DNA from 3 places in the Sodalis sp. RH19 genome. Region 2 is predicted to be linked to each of the others. Evidence: riboswitches for the same ligand, from Rfam matches in the RefSeq annotation. Region 2 holds a riboswitch; each other region holds the start of a gene.
The links. A riboswitch is a leader RNA that binds a small molecule or an ion and turns the genes downstream of it on or off. The one in region 2 is predicted to bind thiamine pyrophosphate.
Positions count from the first base shown of each region.

Region 1: another riboswitch for thiamine pyrophosphate. It lies ahead of thiC (phosphomethylpyrimidine synthase ThiC); the one in region 2 lies ahead of thiB (thiamine ABC transporter substrate binding subunit).
Region 3: another riboswitch for thiamine pyrophosphate. It lies ahead of thiM (hydroxyethylthiazole kinase); the one in region 2 lies ahead of thiB (thiamine ABC transporter substrate binding subunit).

Region 1 is NZ_CP178734.1:4,327,103-4,329,368, reverse strand. Features, by position in the region: gene thiC (phosphomethylpyrimidine synthase ThiC) at 1-1,342, opposite strand, end outside; TPP riboswitch at 1,442-1,555, opposite strand; gene rsd (sigma D regulator) at 1,600-2,121, opposite strand; gene nudC (NAD(+) diphosphatase) at 2,214-2,266, shown strand, end outside.
Region 2 is NZ_CP178734.1:3,531,644-3,533,909, reverse strand. Features, by position in the region: gene thiP (thiamine/thiamine pyrophosphate ABC transporter permease ThiP) at 1-223, opposite strand, end outside; gene thiB (thiamine ABC transporter substrate binding subunit) at 234-1,214, opposite strand; TPP riboswitch at 1,261-1,378, opposite strand; gene sgrR (HTH-type transcriptional regulator SgrR) at 1,429-2,266, opposite strand, start outside.
Region 3 is NZ_CP178734.1:352,997-355,262, reverse strand. Features, by position in the region: gene thiD (bifunctional hydroxymethylpyrimidine kinase/phosphomethylpyrimidine kinase) at 1-598, opposite strand, end outside; gene thiM (hydroxyethylthiazole kinase) at 595-1,389, opposite strand; TPP riboswitch at 1,429-1,529, opposite strand; gene ACL2XF_RS01655 (helix-turn-helix transcriptional regulator) at 2,175-2,266, opposite strand, start outside.

The sequences.
Region 1 (2,266 bases), 800 kb from region 2:
TGCGCCGGATCATCTGCATGGGAACATGGCCAGGGCCTTCGATCATCACCTGCACGTCGTACTCCCAGGCAACTTTGGTCAATTCGCCCAGGGTATAGAGTTCGGCAAACTGCGCTTCGTCGTTGGCATCCTGGATGGAGCCGGGACGCAGGCCGTCCCCGAGGGATAATGAGACGTCGTAGTCGGCGCAAATCTGGCAAATATCGCGAAAATGCTCGTACAGGAAGCTTTCCTGGTGATGCGACAGGCACCATTTGGCCATAATGGATCCGCCGCGCGACACGATGCCGGTCAACCGTTTGGCGGTCATCGGCACGTAACGCAACAGCACGCCGGCATGGATGGTAAAATAGTCCACGCCCTGTTCCGCCTGCTCGAGCAAGGTGTCGCGAAAGCATTCCCAGGTCAGGTTTTCCGCCACGCCGTTGACTTTTTCCAGCGCCTGGTAGATGGGCACCGTGCCGATGGGCACCGGACTGTTGCGCAGGATCCACTCGCGGGTTTCATGGATATAGCGGCCGGTGGACAGGTCCATCACCGTATCCGCTCCCCAACGGGTCGCCCAGACCAGCTTCTCGACCTCTTCCTCAATGGATGAACTGACGGCCGAGTTGCCGATATTGGCGTTGACCTTGACCAGGAAATTGCGGCCGATAATCATCGGCTCCGACTCCGGATGGTTGATATTGGCGGGGATAATGGCACGACCGTCGGCCACTTCCCGGCGCACGAACTCCGGGGTAATATCCGGCGGCAAATGCGCGCCGAAGCTCTGGCCGGGATGCTGTTGCAGCAATACGTCGCCGCGGATGCGTTCGCGGCCCATATTTTCCCGCAGGGCGATAAACTCCATTTCCGGCGTAATGACGCCGGCGCGGGCATAATGCAATTGCGTGACGCGCCGGCCGGATTTGGCGCGCCGCGGCGTATGGCTGGGGGCGAAACGAACCTCATCCAGGCCCTCGTCGGCCCGGCGTTCGCCGGTATAACGCGAGCTTAGGCTGTTCAACGCCTCGCTGTCCCCGCGCTGCTCAATCCAGCCCGAACGCAGGCGGTGAAGGCCGGCGCGCACGTCTATCTCTGTCGCCGGATCGCCATAGGGTCCGGCGGTGTCGTATACCGGCACCGGCTCGTTTTCTTCGTAGCGCGGCGTTTTGCCGTTGCCGCCGATAAGCGTGGGGCTAAGCGCGATCTCCCGCATCGGCACCCGGATGTCGGCGCTGTTGCCCTGGAGATAAATACGCCGGGAGTTGGGGAAGGCTTCGCCTTTCAGACGATGGATGAATTCCTGCGCCTGGGCGCGCTGCTCACGGCGGGAAGGGGTGGTTTTGGATAACGACATAGCAATTCCTCACAATAAACGGGAAAATTGCTTGTCAGGAGCGCTACGGGAGTAATGAGGCCGGGCTTTGAATTTAGCAAAATAGACTATAAATCAAAGCGTTGCTTTACTCTTGTTCCCTTCGCAGGTATTAACCCGATCAGGTTCCGCGGATCCCGAATTAACGGTCTCAGCCTGGCGTAATGTACGCGCTAGGCACTCCGACAAGATATAGCGGCCCGTGAAGGACCGGTTACGACTTACTGCTTACCGCAAAATTACGCCAGACGCGATACGTCCGGATTATTGGCGGCCGGCACCGAGGCCAGGTAGTCCGCTTTATATTCCAGCGCCTGCTGGATCAGTTTGTCCTCCAGGGCAAAACGCGTGGCCAGGGCCTCGCCCACGCCGGAAAGCGCCTGTTGGAACTCCATACAGTTATCATGATCGATGGCCGTTTCCAATTGGCTATCATAAAATGCCATGATTTGTTTGGTATTTTCCTGCAACGCCGGATACAACTGGGTACTGATGATTCTTTTGCTGCTGCTGGTATCGTCCGCGTCCTGAACGATACGATCGTAGATATGGAAATGGCCGGCGGAAAGGTAGTCCACCAGTTTATGGCAAAAGTCGTCCAGCGCGTTTTCGTCCAGGGGAGTATGCTTTTCTTTATTGGGCTTAAGACCGATGAGATGGTAATACGCAATGAGCAACTTCCTGCGGGCCAGTATCCACTGATCGATCAGTTCGTTACTGCCGCCAACGCGTTGAGCCAGAATGTCCAGCTGGTTTAGCATGATTGACTCCGATGTAATAAAGTAACGCTGCGTTACTCATCAATTAAAGCTAATTTCTAGCTTGCCAGTGAATAAGAGGTAGTGCAACTAAAATGGAACAAGAACTCAACGGTAGCGAAAATGGCTGGTGGATCGTCAGCCAGGA
Region 2 (2,266 bases):
AAAGCGCCCGCGCCAAAAAAACGGCGGGCAGCACCGATAGCAGCGCCGACAGCAGCGCCTGCCAAAAGGTAAAACGCAGGACATGCCACAGATAGCTGTCCGACAGCACGTCGCGCCATTGGAGCGTCGGCGCGTTCAGCCACAAGGCGCCGACCGCCGTCAGGGCCACGGCCGTAAGCATCAGCGCGGCCAGCAGTCCCGGCCATAACCAGCGCGGTATCATCGGCCAGGCATCATTGGCTGACGGAACGCAACCAATCCTGGGTCCACGCGCCGCGTTTGGCCGCCACGTCATCCGCGCTGAAATTCAACGTCTTGGCCGGCAATACGTCAAAGCCGGCCGGCAGCGCGGTTTTGATCACCGGATACATCCAGTTGCCGGTGGGAATGGTCTGCTGGAAAGCCGGGGAAACGACAAAACGCATAAACTGCTGCGCCAGCTGCGGATTTTTACTGGCGGCTAATTGTCCGGCCACCTCGACCTGGAGATAGTGGCCTTCGCTGAAGGTCGCCGCCGCATAGTTATCCTTCTTTTCCTCGTTGATATGATAGGCCGGCGACGTGGTATAGCTGAGCACCATGTCCGCTTCTCCTTTCAGGAATAAGCCATAGGCTTCGCTCCAGCCCTTGGGCACGGTAACGGTTTTTTTCGCCAGCCGTTGCCAGGCCTGGGGCGCTTTATCGCCATATACCTGCTGCACCCAGAGCAATAAGCCCAGTCCCGGGGTACTGGTGCGCGAATCTTCGTAAATGATTTTCAGCGCCTGCGGCCCGTCTATCAGTTCATGCAGGCTTTTGGGCGGATTTTTCAGCTTGTTCTTGTCATAGACAAACGCAAAATACCCGTAATCAAAAGGCAGGAAGGTGGGATCATGCCACGCCTGCGGCAAGGTCAGATGAGCGGTGTCGACGTTATGCGCCGTAAAGAGATGCGTATCCTGCGCGGGCTTAAGCAGGTTGTTATCCAGGCCCAGCACCACATCCGCGTCGCTGTTCTTGCCTTCGATGCGCAGACGGTTGAGCAGGGCGACGCCATCTTCCTGCACGACATATTTCAGCTCGCAGCCACAGTCTTTTTCAAAGGCGGTTTTTATCGCCGGCCCCGGGCCCCATTCGGAGGCAAAGGAATCATAGGTATAAACCGTCAGGACGGGTTTTGCCAACGCCGGGGCGGCGGCGAGCAATAGCAGGCAGGGTAACCATTTTTTCAACACTTTGCGCTCCTGGAAAAAAAAGGCGGCAAAGGCGTTTGAGGCGGCAGCGGGACGCACTCTCAAATCCCTTCGCCGGTATTAGCCGGATCAGGTTCGACGGGTATACTCTCAGCTTGCGCGCCGGCTAACGCTATGCCGGACGCTTCGCACCCCGTTGAGAACAAATGCAAGTGTAATGGTTTTATCCCTGGCTTAACAGCCTGTCTTACGTGTCTTATGTGTCTTGCGGGTCCGGCGGGGCGAACCAGGCGGATTTGAAATCAAACCATCCCAGCGTATTCATCCTGACCCCGCGCATGCTGCGCTGGCCCTGTAGAATCAGCCAATGATGGAACAGCGGGTGCAGGCGATGGCCGGTGATAAGCGATTGGCACCATTGCGCCATGGACAGGCCCTTGCCGCGCCATTTCTCCAGCGCGTCGCTAAGGTCGGCCGGCAGGCAATGATGCATCAGCGGCATCTCGTAAAAGCTGGCGAACAGGGAATAATCCAGCGGCAGGTAAAAATTAGCGCTGCCGAGCCATAAATCGCTCTCGGCCTCACCGTTATGCCAGGCGGCATAATCCACGGTATTGATCACCAGCGCGATGTCCTGCCGGGCCAGCACCGCACCGAGCGCGCGGCAAAGATCATCGAATTCCGAATGGGCGCGATAAACCGTCAGGGTGATGCTGCGCAGCTCCGCGGGCCTTGGCCGCGGTTGCGCGACCCGGCTATGGCGCCAGCGCGGCAGGATACCGTAGGCCGGCGACCAGTAATGCTGGTAGACCGATCCCGCCTCGGTCAGCATGGCGATGGGATCGATATTTTCACTCAGCCAGCGGCGGGTATCATCGTTTTGCATCAGCGGCGAACGGGCATCAAACAGCAGGAAATAGCAGCCTTCCTCCAGCCGGGTTTCCAATTGACCCGGGGTGCTGTTATCCGCCTGGAGCTGGACGCCGGAATAGCTCAGCTCGGCGGTGAGTTCCGGCAAGATCCAGATATTCACTTCATCAATCAGTGCGCGATAGCCGAAATAATCATCAAAGGCGCGAATCTTCAATAAGCTT
Region 3 (2,266 bases), 2.6 Mb from region 2:
CGAAACGCCGTTCGTCCGTGGCGGTGATAAGCCAGTCGGGACTGGAGTCGCCATGCAGGTGGCCGCCCTTCATCACCACCGCCTGGCAGCCGTAGGCCAGGAGTTCCCGGCCCTGCCGGCGCATTTCCTCCTCGCTGGCGGCGGCGCGGCAGCCCAGCAGCGCCGCCGCTTCCGGCAAATTAGGGGTGATGATGGACGCCAGCGGCAATAAGACATCCCGCACGGCGCTCACGGCATCCGGCGACAGCAGGAAATCGCCGCTTTTCGCCACCATCACGGTATCGAGCACCACATAGGGTATGGGATATTGCCGCAGTTTTGCCGCCACCGTCCGCACGATGTCCGCCTGCCCGAGCATGCCGATTTTAGCGCTGTCGATACGCAGGTCACCGAGCACGGAATCCAGCTGGGCGGCGACGAATTCAGCGCTGATAGGATAGATGGACTGCACGCCGCGGGTATTTTGCGCCACCAGCGCGGTGATGACCGTGGCGCCATAGGCGCCAAGCGCCGAGAAGGTTTTTAAATCAGCCTGGATACCGGCGCCGCCGCTGGGATCGGTGCCGGCGATACTGAGCAGGTTATGGCAGCGCTTCATTGTATATCCTCCTCCTGCAGGCCGTACAGCCGGTCGAGGAAGCCGACGGCAAAGCTGCCCGGACCCGCCGCGTCCCGGGCGGTTAACCGCCCGGCCCGCGCCATGATCCTGCAGGCGGCGGCCAGATGCTGCAACCGATCGCCCGGCAGGGCGCAAAACGCCGCCGCCACGGCCGATAAGGCGCAGCCGGTACCGGTGACGCGCGTCATCATGGCGTCGCCGTCGGTTACGGACCAGACCCGATCGCCGTCGGTGATAAAATCCACCCGGCCGGTAACCGCGACCAGGGTGCCATAGTCCGCGGCCAGCTGGCGGGCAAAAGGCAGGGCGTAGCGGGAGTCGTCGGCGCTGTCCACGCCGCGGCCCAGGGCCGGCTGCCCGGCCAGCGCCAGGATTTCCGAGGCATTGGCGCGAATGGCGGCGGGTTTTAACGTCAATATGCCCCGGGCAAATTCAGTACGGAAGGTTAATGCGCCCACGGCCACCGGATCCAGCACCCATGGCGTGCCGGCCTGATTGGCCGACGTAATGGCGGCCATCATCGCCTCGGCCCGCGGCGCGGTCAGCGTGCCGATATTCACCAGCAGCGCATCGGCCATGGCGGCGAACTGAACCGCCTCACGGGGTTCGATCACCATGGCCGGGGCGGCGCCGACGGCCAGGAGCGCATTGGCGGTAAACGCCTGTACCACGTCATTGGTCATACAATGGACTAATGGCTTGCGCTGGCGCAGCAGGGTAAGGGAAGACGCGGCGGCTAAGCCGGGCAGTTCGGCAGGTTCGGTAATCATAGCGCTCCCAGCCGGCGCTGAGGAAGACGGACCCGGCGGGACAACAGGCCGTGACTTCCCTACGCTGGCATTATCCAGATCAGGTCATACGGGTAAAATCTCAGTCCGGCGCACAGCGGCGGACACCCCGAGTCAAGTGGCATGATTATCCGGCGGGCGGGAGAAAAGATCAATGGTGAGTTTGCCGGCGGAGCCTGGTCCCTCCGCCGGCGTCGATCTCATAAACACAATTATCAGCAGACTTAATAATAAGGCTATGAGCAGGGCCGCTGGGGACTGACCAACATCCGGCCGTAACAAACGTCCCCGCAGAATTGCGCACCCGTGGCACCGGTGGGCGTCAACCACCACTGCGCACTGTCCCCGGCCCCCTCCAGGCGGGCAAATCCCGCCTCGGCCAGCGCGCTTAACCGCCCGGCCAGCCAGGGATCGTCTTTTATCGGCGGGGAAAAGCGCCAACGGGGCTCAGCATGACAAAACATTGGCTTATTATTCATGAGATCGATTAAAATTATTTTATGGAGATGCTCAGAGGAATATGCCGTTAATGAAAACAAAGCTAATAAATTAAAAAGACAGAATCTAATCATGCCTACCTTCAACAGCCAGAAGAATCACCGGGCAATGATAGCATCAAATTTCTCGCGGCAACGCCTGCATCTTAAACACTATATAAATGATTGCAAATATATTGGCAACGCTGTCCATTTTAAGCCGACAGCATAATAAAACTCCCACAGATGGACAGGGTTGTGATCACGTTGCGCGAAATGATAAATGGATAGTTAACCAAATAATTTAAGTTCCGTGGCCCGGCTGATGGCATGTTTTGCATTCGTAACGCCTAGCTTATCAATAATATTTCTGATATGAAATT